DNA from 2 places in the Streptomyces laurentii genome. Region 1 is predicted to be linked to the other one. Evidence: riboswitches for the same ligand, from Rfam matches in the RefSeq annotation. Region 1 holds a riboswitch; the other holds the start of a gene.
The links. A riboswitch is a leader RNA that binds a small molecule or an ion and turns the genes downstream of it on or off. The one in region 1 is predicted to bind S-adenosylmethionine.

Region 1 (7,189 bases):
CGCACCCACCACGGCCACCCCGTCGGCCACTTCGCGGTCCGTGGACACCACGACCACCGGACGCCCCGGCGGCTCCGCCCGTACCAGCTGACGGATCAGCTCGTCGGCCGTCACCCCCGGCTTGGAGAACAGCACCCGCACCCCGCGCGGCGGCGCGAGCAGCACCGGCGCGGCCAGCTCGGCCCCGTCGAAGACACAGGTGACCTCGGCACCGGAACGGGCCGCGAGCGCGGACAGGCCGCCGAGCAGCCGCAGCCGCTGCTTCTCCAGCGGCATCGTCGGATAGCCGGTCTTGGTGACGTTGTAGCCGTCCACCACCAGGTGCGCCTGCGGGAGTTCGAGCAGCTGGTCCAGGAGCGCCGGGTCGGTCTCGGACAGCGCGCGGGCGGCGATGTCCTTCGGCGACATCCGGCCCGGCTCCACCGCGTCCACGGTGTCCGCGGGCCGTACCGACACGGGCGGCAGGGCCAGTTCGCGGCGCAGCCCGCGGGCGGCGTCGAGCACCGTGTCCAGGAGCAGCCGCAGCCGCATGTCCTCCACCGAACGCCCCTCGCGGGTGGCCCGGCGGCTCGCCTCCAGGGCGGCCTCGGCCTCCCCGAGCCGGGCCTTGAGGCGCCGGGTCTCGCTCTCGGCGGCCGACACCTGGGCGGCGGCCTCGGCGCGCGCGGCGTCGGTCTCGGCCTGGACACGGCGCAGCGCGGCCTCGCCGCGCTTCACGTCGCTCTGCGCGCTGCGCAGCTTGCGGTGCAGCGACTCCGCTTCCTTGCGGGCGGCCTCCAGGTCGTGGCGCAGCTGCTCGGTCTCGGCCCTGGCCCGCTCCCTCGCGGCCACGACCTCCTCGCGCAGCCGCTCCAGCTCGCGCCGGCCGGCCTCGTCGGCACGCTCGGCGTCGGCCCGCTCGGCCTCCTCGCCGGCCGCGGCCACCAGCTTGCTCCAGCCGGCCGGGCGCAGCACATAGGCCGCCGCGGCGACGTCGACCGGGTCGGCGGCGGCGGGCGGGGCACCGGACTCCAGGGCGCCGGTCAGCTCGGGCTGCGCCTCCCGGATCCGCTCCCCGATCCGCTGCCGGAACACCGGGTCGCCGGCCAGCGCGGTGGCCATCGCGTTCCCGGCGAACTTGGCCCGCCGCGACGCGGTGAACCGGGCGTACTGACGCAGCGGGGCGGGCAGCTCGCCGAGCGTCAGACCGCCGAAGGCGTCGGCGACGAGCCCGATCACCTTGCGCCGTACGGATTCGGGCAGCGGTCGGTCGAGCGTCTCGGCGGCCTCGCCTGCCGATCCCGCCGGCGCATCACCGTGCGCGGGCTGCTCCACGATCCCGTCACCCACTCCCTGTCGTCGCCCTCGCCGGGGCGTCTCGCCCTCGCCGCGGCCGCTTCTCAGGAAGCGGCGCCCGGCCTGTCCACCAACTCGATCTGGTCCACCGCGTTGCACCAGCGGCAGCGGACCGACTCGATGGTCTCACTGACCACCTCGCGCTCCTCCACCTTGGGCTCTCCGGCGAGGTCCAGATGGACGTACTCGACGACCTTCGACGAGCGGGTCACGTCGAAGCGGGTCAGATTGCCGCACAGGGTGCAGCGCCAGCGGGTGTCGGCGGTCGGCAGGGGTACCGTCATGATGCCGTCCTCTTCTCGTGCGAGGCATTACGGGCCCGCGGTGCGCCGTCGGACTGCGGGGGTGCTGCCCGTAACCCTACGGCCTCACGGGTACCCAGGGGCACGGCGAGGCACTCTGTCCCGATGGGCCCCGTTACGCCATGATCTGCCCATGATCGACTGGCGCGGTGCGACCCTCGGCGCGTGGCGGACCCTGCGCGGCGGCCCGACCGTCACGTACGGCCTCATCGCCGGCTGCGTGCTGCTCTTCGCGCTGAGCCCGGTCGGCGGGATGAACCCGGCGTACGGCACCGGCGACACCCTGCTCGCCGCCCAGGGCGCGTACTTCCGGGACTGGGGTGTGATCCCGGACGACCTCACCCACCTCGCGACCCTGCGGCCCGAGGCCCTGCTCACCCCCCTCACCGCGCTGTTCGTGCACGGCAGCTGGCTGCACCTGCTCGGGAACATGCTGTTCCTGTACGTGTTCGGTGCGATGGCCGAGGAGCGGATGGGGGCGCTCGAGTTCGGCCTGTTCTACCTGGTCTGCGGCTATCTCGCGCTGTGCGGGTACGCGCTGGCGCACGCGGACAGCGGGCAGACCCTGGTGGGGGCGTCGGGGGCGATCTCGGGGGTGCTCGGGGCCTTCCTGCTGCTGTTCCCGCGGGCGCGGGTGACCAGCCTCTTCCCGTTCCTCTTCTTCCTGCCGCTGCGGTTCCCGGCGTGGGTGGTGCTGGTCTTCTGGTTCGCGCTCCAGTGGCTGGCGGCACGGTCGGCGGGGGCGGGGCCTGGCGTGGCCTATCTGGCGCACGTCATCGGCTTCGCGCTGGGGTTCGCCTACGCGTGGGTGCGCCATGGAAGGAAAGGAGGGGCTCGCGCAGCGCTTCCCTCCAAGGGTGGTGGTGGGTGACGGGCGGGCTAAAGTGAGGCCACCAGCCGCGGCCACCGAGGGAGAAAGCCAGCCGTGATCACCGCGATCGTGCTCATCAAGACCAGCGTGGACCGCATCCCGGAGATCGCCGAGGAGATCGCGTCGGTCGACTGCGTCACCGAGGTCTTCTCCGTCACCGGTACGTACGACCTGATCGCCATGGTCCGGGTGGGGCGGCACGACGATCTGGCCGATGTCATTCCCGGCCGGATCTCCAAGATCCAGGGTGTCGAGGGCACCGACACGCATGTCGCCTTCCGCGCCTACTCGCAGCACGATCTGGACGCGGCCTTCGCCATCGGTCTGGAGTCCTGACACGGTTCTCCGCGGTGCGAGGAAGCCGGCCTCTCCCCCATGGGAGGCCGGCTTCACTCGTACGGGGGATTCGACACGGGTCCGCGGTGACTGCGCTCTGAGCCATCGGCCCCGGTCAGGGCCCCCCGGACCCGGTCGGTGAACGTCAACCGCGGTCCGGGCCGCGGCGGACCAGTTCGCGCACCGCGCCGATGAACCGCTCCACGTGCTCGTCCGGGGTTCCGGCGCCGAAGCTCACCCGGATCGCGGCGAGCGAGGACGCCGGGGCGCCGCACTCCCCCGGCGCGGCCGGGTCGCCGCCGAGCAGGGCGCGCACCAGCGGGTGGGCGCAGAACAGGCCGTCGCGCACCCCGATGCCGTATTCGGCGGAAAGCGCGGCGGCGAACCGGGAGCTGTTCCAGCCCTCGACGACGAAGGACAGCACGCCGACGCGCGGGTGGTCGTCGCCGAAGAGGGTGAGCACCCGCACCGCCGGCACCTCGGCGAGGCCCGCGCGGAGGGTGGCGATCAGCTGCCGCTCGCGGGCGACGAGCCGGTCGAAACCGGCCTCGGTGAGGGCCTTGCAGGCGGACGCGATGGCGTAGGCGCCGATGACGTTGGGCGAACCCGCCTCGTGCCGGGCGACGGTGGTGTGCCACTCCACGTCCACCCCGCCGTCGGCCCGGCGCGCCACCGTACGGGAGGCGCCGCCGCCGGCCAGGTAGGGCTCGGCGTCCTGGAGCCAGTCGGCCCGGCCGGCGAGCACGCCGGAGCCGAAGGGCGCGTACAGCTTGTGCCCGGAGAAAGCGACCCAGTCGACGCCCAAGTCCCGTACGGAGACCGGGTGGTGGGGCGCCAGCTGGGCGGCGTCGAGCACGATCCGGGCACCGTGCGCGTGCGCGGCGGCGGCCAGGTCGCGTACCGGCCACAGTTCGCCGGTGACGTTGGACGCGCCGGTCACGCAGACCAGTGCCGGGCCGTAGGGCTCCCGGTCGGCGAGCGCCCGCTCCAGGGTGGCGACGGCCTGGGCGGGATCACGGGGCGCGTCGAGGACGGTGACCCGGGCGTCGCTCCAGGGCAGCAGCGCGGCGTGGTGCTCGGTCTCGAAGACGAAGACCTCGCAGCCGGCGGGCAGCACGTGCGCCAGCAGGTTGAGCGAGTCGGTGGTGGAGCGGGTGAAGACGACCTGGTCGGCGGGCCGGCAGTCGAGGAAGCGGGCGATCTCGGCGCGGCTGTTCTCGAACAGGTCGGTGGACAGCTGGGACAGGTATCCGGCGCCGCGGTGGACGCTGCCGTAGTAGGGGGCGTACGCGGCGACGTCGTCCCAGACCCGCTGGAGCGCCGGGGCGCTGGCCGCGTAGTCGAGCGCGGCGTAGGTGATCTCGCCGCCGTCGGCGAGGGGCACGGTGACATCGCGGCCGAGGACCGGCAGCGGGACGTCGCAGAGGGCGTCGGAGTCGGTCACGGCGGTGTGCGGGTATGCGGACATGACGGTGTCTCCCGGGAGAAAAGGGGTGCGCGAAGGCCCGTGCGACGACAGTACGAACACGTGTACTGCGGACGGGTGTCGAATGAAAGGAAGGGGCCGAAAACAGCCCTAGCGCATTCGCTGGCTCACGAGACACCGCTCCCTGGAGGACCAAGGACCCCAGGGTGGTGCACAGGGGTCCGCGCTTGCCGTCGGCTTCTGCTCGTACGGCCTGGTCTTCACCCGGGGCACCCCGCCACGGACGGAGGGTTGCCGGACAGCCAGCCGGGGCTTTGTCGCTGTCACTCATGACCTGCCGAAGAACCTATGCCAGTCGATCGAAACGGCGCAACCCCGTCCCGGCATCCGGGACGGGGTCGCGCCGACCTGCGGCGAACGGCCGCTCAGGCGTACGGCGTGGACGGCCGACGGCCGCTCAGGCGTTGCTGGCGGCCACCCAGCGCTCCAGGGTCCGCCGGGCGGCCCCCGAGTCGATGGACTCGGCCGCCCGGTCCATGCCGGCCCGCAGCCGCTCCGCCAGCGTGCCCTCGCCCGGCTCCAGGGCGACCAGCGCCGCAGCCGAGTTGAGCAGCACCGCGTCGCGGACCGGACCGGTCTCGCCGGCCAGCACCCGGCGGGCGACGTCGGCGTTGAACGAGGCGTCGGCGCCGCGCAGCGCCTCCAGCGGCACCAGCTCGATGCCGACGTCGCGCGGGTCGAAGCGCTCCTCGGTGACGGCCCCGTCGCGGACCACCCACACCCGGGAGGTGGCGGTGGTGGTCAGCTCGTCCAGGCCGTCGTCGCCGCGGAAGACCAGCGCGGAGTTGCCGCGTTCGGCGAGCACCCCGGCCACGATCGGCGCCATCCGGGGGTCGGCGACGCCGACCGCCTGGGCGCGGACCTGCGCCGGGTTGGTCAGCGGGCCGAGCACGTTGAAGGTGGTGCGGATGCCGAGCTGGCCGCGGGCCGCCGCGACATGCCGCAGCGAGGGGTGGAACCGCACCGCGAAGCAGATGGTGATGCCGGCTTCCTCGGCCACCTCGGCGACCCGGCGCGGTGTCAGGTTCAGATTGATGCCGAGCTTCTCCAGGACGTCGGAGGAGCCGGAGGCGGAGGACGCGGCCCGGTTGCCGTGCTTGACGACCTTGACCCCGGTGCCGGCGACCACGATCGACGACATCGTGGAGATGTTGACCGTCTTGGCGCCGTCGCCGCCGGTGCCGACGATGTCGACGGCCGGCCCGGGCACCTCGATGACGTTGGCGTGCGCGTACATGGTCCGGACGAGACCGCTGATCTCCTGGACCGTCTCGCCCTTGGCCCGCAGCGCCACCATGAAGCCGGCGATCTGCGCGTCGGTCGCCTCGCCGCGCATGATCAGGTCCATCGCCCAGGCCGTCTCGTCGGCGGACAGATCACGGCCGTCGAGCAGGCCGTTCAGCAGGACGGGCCAGGAGCGGCCCGCCGCGATGTCGCCTCCAGCGGGGTTCACAGCGCTCATGGTCGCTCCTGTGTACGTGCGTGCGTATGGGTTCGGACGGTCTCCACCCTATCGATCCGCGGGCATGGCAAAGAGCCCCGTCCATCGAATGGACGGGGCTCTCACCGTGGCGACCTTGCGTCCGGGGCTCAGGCCCCGGGGGTCGGGAGTCTTACGGGATCAGTGGTGGCCGTGGCCGCTCTCGATCTCCTTGAACTCCTCCGCCGTGGGCTTGGCGATCTGGCTGTCCGCGCCGTAGTAACCCCGGTTGAGCTTGACCCGGAGCTTCTCCATGCGGCCGACCTTGCGCTCCACGCCGTTCTCGTCGACGGCCGGCGGCAGCGCGGCGGCGTCGTACTGCTCGTGGGCGGTGAGCTTGTAGCGCTCGCCCTGGCTGAGCGGCTGGTGGACCTCGACGAACTCACCGTGCGGCAGGCGCTTGATGATGCCGGACTCGCGTCCGTGCAGCACCTTGTCCTTGTCCCGGCGCTGCAGGCCGAGGCAGATCCGCTTGGTGATGACGAAGGCGATGACCGGTCCGAGGAAGAAGAAGATCCGGACGAACCAGGTGATCGCGTTGATCGACAGGTGGAAGTGGGTGGCCCAGAGGTCGTTTCCACCACCGACCAGCATGATCATGTACGCGGTGATCCACGCGACGCCGAACGCGGTGCGCGTCGGCGCGTTGCGCGGGCGCTGCGAGATGTGGTGCTCGCGCTTGTCGCCGGTGATCCAGGACTCGATGAACGGGTAGACACCGATCACACCGAGGACGACCGGGAAGATCGCCAGCGGGATCATCACACCGAGGACCAGCGTGTGGCCCCACAGGTTGATCTCCCAGCCCGGCATGACACGGATCAGACCCTCGGCGAAGCCCATGTACCAGTCGGGCTGGGCGCCGGTGGACACCTGGTCCGGGCGGTACGGGCCGATGCCCCAGATCGGGTTGATCGAGGCGACGGCCGCGACGATCGCGATCACACCGAAGACCAGGAAGAAGAATCCTCCGGCCTTGGCCATGTAGACCGGCATCAGCGGCATGCCGACGACGTTCTTGTTGGTGCGGCCCGGGCCCTCGAAGTGCGTGTGCTTGTGGACGAACACCAGGATGAGGTGCGCGACCACCAGGCCGAGCATGATGCCCGGGAGCAGCAGCACGTGCGCCGAGTAGAACCGCGCGACGAAGTCGCCGCCCGGGAACTCGCCGCCGAACAGGAACATCGAGAGGTACGTACCGACGATCGGCACGGACAGGATCGCGCCCTGCATGAAGCGCACACCGGTGCCGGAGAGCAGGTCGTCCGGGAGCGAGTAGCCGGTGAAACCGGTGAACATGCCCAGGAAGAACAGCAGGAAGCCGAACAGCCAGTTGATCTCACGCGGCTTGCGGAACGCACCCGTGAAGAACACGCGCA
Region 2 (7,189 bases), on a different contig from region 1:
TCCGCCAGGGCCTCGGCGAAGGCCCGGTTGTAGGCGCGGTACGCGGCCCAGCGGCGGCGGAAGGCGGCGTCGAAGACGGGCTCGCGCGGGATGTCGTAGAGGTGGTGGTGGAGGAACCACAGCACCGAGTTCGCGATCCCGTTGTACGCGTCGTCGTACACGTCCGGGTCGATGTCCAGCATCCGTACGCCCGGCTCCGCGCCCCCGCGCCGCACCGCCTCGCGGTCGCCGTCACCGAGCGCCGCGCACACCCACAGGCTGTCCACGGCCCGGGAATCCCCGCCGGAGCCGCCGGACAGCGCGGAAAGTCCCGACACGAGCCCCCCGCCGCCCCGCCGGGCGGCCAGCGATCCGTCCTCCCGCACGGTGTACGAGACCGGGCCGCGGTTCGATGCCACGAGTACGGAAGCCATATGGCGAACCTAGCCCGTCCGCTAAACGCTCAAACGTACGGATTCGGGGCCGGGATCGTCACGTTCGGTCACCTTCCCCGGTCAGGCCACGTCGCGCCGCTCCGCGTACTCCTCGATCTCCGCCATCGGCGGCCGCTCCTCCGTGTCCACCGCGTACGTCCGCGGTACGAACCCGTCCTCGCCGCGCTCGAACTGCGTGAGCCGCGGCCGAACCAAGTGGCCCCGGGAGAGCCTGAGTTGAGCGGTCCGGTAGATCGCCGCGGCCATCCGGCCGAGGGCCCGCCCGTCCTGGTGCCGGTGCTTGCGCACGCCCACGTCGACCTGCGCGAGCGCGTCCAGGCCCACCGTGTGCAGCGCGTCCACCAGCAGGCCCAGCTCCACCCCGTAACCGACCGGGAACGGCAGCCGTTCGAGCAGCGACCGCCGCGCCGCGTACTCGCCGCCCAGCGGCTGCACGACCCCGGCCAGCCGCGGCCAGTGCAGGTTCAGCAACGGCCGTGCCACCAGCTCCGTCACCCGGCCGCCCTGGCCCGGGGCGTCGCCGAGCGGACGGTCGTACATCGCCTTCACGAACGCCACGTCGGCGTCGGTGAGCAGCGGCCCCACGATCCCCGAGACGAAGTCCGCCGAGAAGTCCTTCAGGTCGGCGTCCACGAAGCAGATCACGTCGCCGCTCGTCACCATCAGTGACCGCCACAGGACCTCGCCCTTGCCGGGCACCGCCGGTATGCGCGGCAGTATCGCGTCGCGCGCCACCACCCGCGCCCCGGCCGCCGCGGCCACCTCCGCCGTACGGTCGGTGGAGCCCGAGTCGATCACCACCAGCTCGTCCACCAGCGGCACCGCCTCGGACATCAGCTCGCGGCGGATCACCGAGACGATCGCGCCGACCGTCGCCTCCTCGTTCAGCGCGGGCAGCACGACACTGACCTTCGTGCCCCGCTTGGCCGCGAGGATCCGCTCCAGCGGGCGGTCGGCCACCGACCAGGACCGCCGGGCCAGCCAGCGTTCCACTTCTTCCAGCAACATGATCTCCATCTCGCGGATCGGACGCCCGTCTCCGGCTTCGAAGGCTTCGGTTACAGTCTTGAACAACGCAGCCGCCCGGTGCATGTCGGGGTGCCGGCCGCGTTTCACAATCGAATACCGCTCATCCAGAGGGGCAGAGGGACACGGCCCGTTGAAGCCCCGGCAACCCTCCAGTCGGTTCTCGTTCGCGCGAGGTCCCCGGCTTGGGAAGGTGCCAAATCCGTCTCATGGCGAAATGCGTCGTGAGGAAGATGAGGAGAAAGGGCCTCGCCTGCCATGGCTTCACAGACGGTTGCACCCACCACCCATTCCGCTTCCGCCGGCGCCTCTGGTTCCGCCCCCGCTTCCGCCGCCGGCGGCCCGGTCGACCTCGGTCCCGCGTCCGGCCTTTCCTGCCGGGAATGCGGCCAGACCGTCCCGCTCGGCCCGGTCTTCGCCTGCGAACTCTGTTTCGGCCCCCTCGAAGTCGCCTACGACCTGCCGGCCGGGGACCCCGAGGCGCTGCGCGCCCGTATCGAGGCCGGTCCCGCCAACATCTGGCGCTACGCCCCGCTGCTGCCCGTCCCCGCCGACGTGGCCGGGAAGCCCAATCTGAACCCCGGCTGGACCCCGCTCGTCAAGGCCGACAACCTGGCCCGCGAACTCGGCGTCGAGCCCGGCAAGCTGTTCGTGAAGGACGACTCCGGCAACCCGACCCACTCCTTCAAGGACCGCGTCGTCGCCCAGGCCATCGAGGCCGCCCGCGCCTTCGGCTTCACCACCCTGTCCTGCTCCTCCACCGGCAACCTGGCCGGCGCCGTCGGCGCCGCGGCCGCCCGGGCCGGCTTCCGCTCCTGCGTGTTCATCCCGCACGACCTGGAGCAGGGCAAGGTCGTCATGGCCGGTGTCTACGGGGGCGACCTCGTCGCCATCGAGGGCAACTACGACGACGTCAACCGCTTCTGTTCGGAGCTCATCGGCGACCCGCTCGGCGAGGGCTGGGGCTTCGTGAACGTCAACCTCCGCCCGTACTACGGCGAGGGCTCCAAGACCCTGGCGTACGAGATCTGCGAGCAGCTCGGCTGGGTGCTCCCGGACCAGCTCGTCGTCCCGATCGCGTCCGGCTCGCAGCTCACGAAGATCGACAAGGGGCTGCGCGAGCTGATCAAGCTCGGTCTGGTCGAGGACAAGCCGTACAAGATCTTCGGCGCCCAGGCCGAGGGCTGCTCCCCGGTCTCCACCGCCTTCAAGGCCGGGCACGACGTGGTCCGCCCGCAGAAGCCGGACACCATCGCCAAGTCCCTGGCCATCGGCAACCCGGCCGACGGCCCGTACGTCCTCGACATCGCCCGCCGCACCGGCGGCGCCGTGGAGGACGTGACCGACGAGCAGATCGTCGACGCCATCCGGCTGCTCGCCCGTACCGAGGGCATCTTCGCCGAGACGGCGGGAGGCGTGACCGTGGGCGTGGCGCGGAAGTTGGTGGAGAGCGGGCTCATCGACCCGAGCCTGACGACCGTCGTCCTCAACACGGGGGACGGGCTCAAGACGCTGGACGCGGTGGCCGAGACCTCGCAGGCGACGGCTACCATCCGGCCGAGCCTCGACGCCTTCCGGGCCGCCGGCCTGGCTCACTGAGCCCCGTACCGCGTCCCGTCCCTACCGGATTCCCCCGTACCTCTCCTCTGTCTTCCCGCCTTCCCGCCTTCCCCGCCGAAAGGTCCGTGAACCCATGGCCGTGAACGTCCGCATCCCCACCATCCTCCGCACCTACACCGGTGGCGAGTCCCAGGTCCCGGCGGAGGGCACCACCCTCGCCGAGGTCATCGCCGACCTGGAGAAGAACCACACCGGCATCGCCGCCCGCGTCCTGGACGACCAGGGCAAGCTGCGCCGCTTCGTCAACGTGTACGTGAACGACGACGACGTGCGCTTCGAGCAGGGCCTGGAGACGGCGACGCCGGACGGCGCCGGAATCTCGATCATTCCGGCGGTCGCCGGCGGCTGCTGAGGTGAGCTGACCGCCCCTTAGGGGTTCGTCTCACCGGCCCCATTTCTCTCGCCCGGCTCACCCAGTGCAATACGGAATTGCCCCTTCCGCATCAACAAGCGGAAGGGGCAATTCTGCATGGTTGAGCGCGATAGAGTTGGGGAAGCCCCCTCCGTCGCCCATGCCAGACGCATATGAGAATGCGCGGCGCCGCGACAAGATATGACCAAAGAGGCCGTGGCTTCTGCACCTTCTGCACTGATTTGCCGGGCCCGACTTGCCCGGTAATTCGGCGTATTCGCACCGATTCCCTATTCCGTCGCACCCAGAATTCTCGTCCGACTGACCTGTTGCAGAGGGCAGTTGGGCAGATACATTCAGCGGCGGTCGACGCGTTCCGGCGCAGGGTCTGACCCGGGTCCGCGAAGTGTGGTCCCGCGCAAGGGCCAGTAATAGGGGAGTTAGGCATGGCTCAGGGCACCGTCAAGTGGTTCAACGCGGAGAAGGGCTACGGCTTCATCGCGGTCGACGGTGGTGCGGATGTATTCGTCCACTACAGCGCGATCCAGATGGACGGCTACCGCACCCTCGAAGAAGGTCAGCGGGTCGAGTTCGAGATCTCGCAGGGCCAGAAGGGCCCGCAGGCGGACATGGTCAAACTCGCCGTCTGACCGCGGCGCGATCGGCCACCGACGCACTTCCGTCGAGGGGCCCGCATTCCTGACCGGGATGCGGGCCCCTCGCGCGTATACGGGGGCGGGTGCCTGTGCGGGTGGGGGGCGCACGCGCGCCCGTACACGCGCGCAGGGGTACGGGCGCGTGCGCCTCGTGGAAAGGTGCGACGGCGGGGCCGGCGGGGGCCCGGTGGGGGCTCCGTAGAGGCTCCGCAGCGGCTCCACAGCGGCTCCGCGGAGGCCTGGCGGGGGTGCACCGAGGGTGCGGCGGAGGTGACCGAGAGCCGCCCGATCGCCGAGAGTCGCTTGCACTCGCATGGGTCGAGTGCTAATCATTGGCGTTAGCACTCTGAAGGTGAGAGTGCTACGAGGATCGGGCAGATGAGGCCGCCGAACCGCGTGGGGCAAGGAACCACGGGGCATGCGCCGGCCGTCCGTCGCGGGCGTCGGCGCGGTCCTGGAGCGTTATCCACCCCATGTCCGGGAGGACCACTTCACATGGCCAAGATCATCGCGTTCGACGAGGAGGCCCGGCGCGGTCTCGAGCGCGGCATGAACCAGCTCGCTGACGCCGTCAAGGTCACCCTCGGCCCCAAGGGCCGCAACGTCGTCCTCGAGAAGAAGTGGGGCGCCCCCACGATCACCAACGATGGTGTCTCCATCGCCAAGGAGATCGAGCTCGAGGACCCGTACGAGAAGATCGGCGCCGAGCTGGTCAAGGAAGTCGCCAAGAAGACGGACGACGTCGCCGGCGACGGTACGACCACCGCCACCGTTCTCGCCCAGGCCCTGGTCCGCGAGGGCCTGCGCAACGTGGCCGCCGGTGCCAACCCGATGGCCCTGAAGCGCGGCATCGAGAAGGCCGTCGAGGCCGTCTCCGGTGCGCTGCTCGACCAGGCGAAGGAGGTCGAGACGAAGGAGCAGATCGCCTCCACCGCCTCCATCTCCGCCGCCGACACCCAGATCGGCGAGCTCATCGCCGAGGCCATGGACAAGGTCGGCAAGGAAGGCGTCATCACCGTCGAGGAGTCCCAGACCTTCGGTCTGGAGCTGGAGCTCACCGAGGGTATGCGCTTCGACAAGGGCTACATCTCGGCGTACTTCGCGACCGACATGGAGCGCATGGAGGCCGCGCTTGAGGACCCCTACATCCTCATCGTCAACTCCAAGATCTCCTCGGTGAAGGACCTGCTCCCGCTCCTCGAGAAGGTCATGCAGTCCGGCAAGCCGCTGCTGATCATCGCCGAGGACGTCGAGGGCGAGGCCCTGTCGACCCTGGTCGTCAACAAGATCCGCGGCACCTTCAAGTCCGTCGCCGTCAAGGCCCCGGGCTTCGGCGACCGCCGCAAGGCCATGCTGAACGACATCGCCATCCTCACCGGTGGCACGGTCATCTCCGAGGAGGTCGGTCTCAAGCTCGAGAACGCCGGCCTGGACCTGCTGGGCCGCGCCCGCAAGGTCGTCATCACCAAGGACGAGACCACCATCGTCGACGGTGCCGGTGACAGCGAGCAGGTCGCCGGTCGCGTGAACCAGATCCGCGCCGAGATCGAGAACAGCGACTCGGACTACGACCGCGAGAAGCTCCAGGAGCGCCTGGCGAAGCTCGCCGGTGGCGTCGCCGTCATCAAGGCCGGTGCCGCGACCGAGGTCGAGCTCAAGGAGCGCAAGCACCGCATCGAGGACGCCGTTCGCAACGCGAAGGCGGCCGTCGAGGAGGGCATCGTCGCCGGTGGTGGCGTGGCGCTGCTGCAGGCCGGTTCGGTCTTCGAGAAGCTGGAGCTGGACGGCGACGAGGCCACCGGTGCCGAGATCGTCCGCAAGGCGCTGGCCGCCCCGCTGACCCAGATCTCCGTGAACGCCGGCCTTGAGGGTGGCGTCGTGGTGGAGAAGGTCCGCAACCTGCCCGTCGGTCACGGCCTGAACGCCGCGTCCGGTGAGTACGTCGACATGATCGCCGAGGGCATCATCGACCCGGCCAAGGTGACCCGTTCCGCGCTGCAGAACGCGGCCTCCATCGCGGCCCTGTTCCTCACCACCGAGGCCGTCATCGCCGACAAGCCGGAGAAGGCCGCCGCGCCGGCCGGCGGCGGCATGCCGGGCGGTGACATGGACTTCTGATCCTGACGGATCGGCAGTTCATCGCTGAACGCGACCGAGGGCGGCATCCCCAGTGGGGGTGCCGCCCTCGGGCTTTTGCGCGGTGTCAGATACGTGCGTGCACGTCAGCGCACGTCAGCACAGGTCAGCGCACGTCTACGTAGTCCTCGTACGCGTACGAGGAGTTGAAGTGCGTGCCGTCACCGCTGTGCCGCATGGTGTACCAGCCGTCGACCGTCGACGCCTTCTTGAAGGTCGCGACGCCGGTGGAGTCGGTACGGGCGGAGCCCAGCTGCTTCCAGGTGTTCGAGCCCTTGGCCTTGAACCACACGGTCACGGGAGCGTTCCCGTAGTTCTTCCAGGTGGTCCCGATCTGGTGCTGCAGCCGGCCGGTGACCGTCACGGTCGCGCCCTTGCGGACCGGCTCCGGCGACGCGTTCACCGCGAGGATCTTGGTGGCGCTGCGGCCCATGCCCCAGATGATGGTGGAGCTCTCCAGGAACCGGTCGCTCAGCGGGTGCCGCACCCGGTAGTAGCCGCTCGTGCTCTTGCCGCTGAGGACGTAGAAGCCCGGGTAGGTCGCCGAGGTGCCGGAGGCGAGGGTGCGCCAGCCGGTGCGCCCGTCGGCCGAGTACTCCAGGACGAGCTTCTGCCCGCTGGTGTCCCAGCGGGACTTCCACGGGTTGTACCAGGAACGGAAGCTGCCGGTCAGGGTGGCCTTGCCGTCCGCGCCGAGGGTGGCGGAGGCGAGGCTGATGCGGCCTTCCTCGGGGATCGCCAGCGGACCGCTGACGTCCCCGAACGTCAGGTACGGGTCGACCGGGGTGACCACCCAGGTGTTCAGACAGAGGCCGGGGACGTGCGGCAGCTGCGCGGTGAAGGTGCCGTCCGCGCCGGTCGTGACGGTCTGTCCGACGAACCCGTCCGTCCGCCCGTCGATGCCGAGGCTCACCCGGACCTGCTGGCCGGCGAGCGAGGTGTCGACCCGCGGCGTGCCCTCGGCC

Region 2: it holds a riboswitch for S-adenosylmethionine, as region 1 does, so the genes downstream of both, thrC (threonine synthase) here and ABZ693_RS09285 (aminotransferase class V-fold PLP-dependent enzyme) in region 1, are expected to answer to the same signal.

The regions. Positions count from the first base shown of each region.
Region 1 covers NZ_JBEYHT010000010.1:79,391-86,579, reverse strand. The annotation lists gene ABZ693_RS09305 (NYN domain-containing protein) at 1-1,314, opposite strand, end outside; gene ABZ693_RS09300 (hypothetical protein) at 1,380-1,619, opposite strand; gene ABZ693_RS09295 (rhomboid family intramembrane serine protease) at 1,771-2,508, shown strand; gene ABZ693_RS09290 (Lrp/AsnC family transcriptional regulator) at 2,563-2,844, shown strand; gene ABZ693_RS09285 (aminotransferase class V-fold PLP-dependent enzyme) at 2,990-4,312, opposite strand; SAM riboswitch class IV at 4,489-4,605, opposite strand; gene trpD (anthranilate phosphoribosyltransferase) at 4,728-5,792, opposite strand; gene qcrB (cytochrome bc1 complex cytochrome b subunit) at 5,952-7,189, opposite strand, start outside.
Region 2 covers NZ_JBEYHT010000007.1:26,571-33,759, forward strand. The annotation lists gene ABZ693_RS06515 (alpha,alpha-trehalose-phosphate synthase (UDP-forming)) at 1-413, opposite strand, end outside; gene ABZ693_RS06520 (glucosyl-3-phosphoglycerate synthase) at 495-1,439, opposite strand; SAM riboswitch class I at 1,561-1,700, shown strand; gene thrC (threonine synthase) at 1,719-3,059, shown strand; gene ABZ693_RS06530 (MoaD/ThiS family protein) at 3,154-3,432, shown strand; gene ABZ693_RS06535 (cold-shock protein) at 3,879-4,082, shown strand; gene groL (chaperonin GroEL) at 4,584-6,206, shown strand; gene ABZ693_RS06545 (hypothetical protein) at 6,331-7,189, opposite strand, start outside.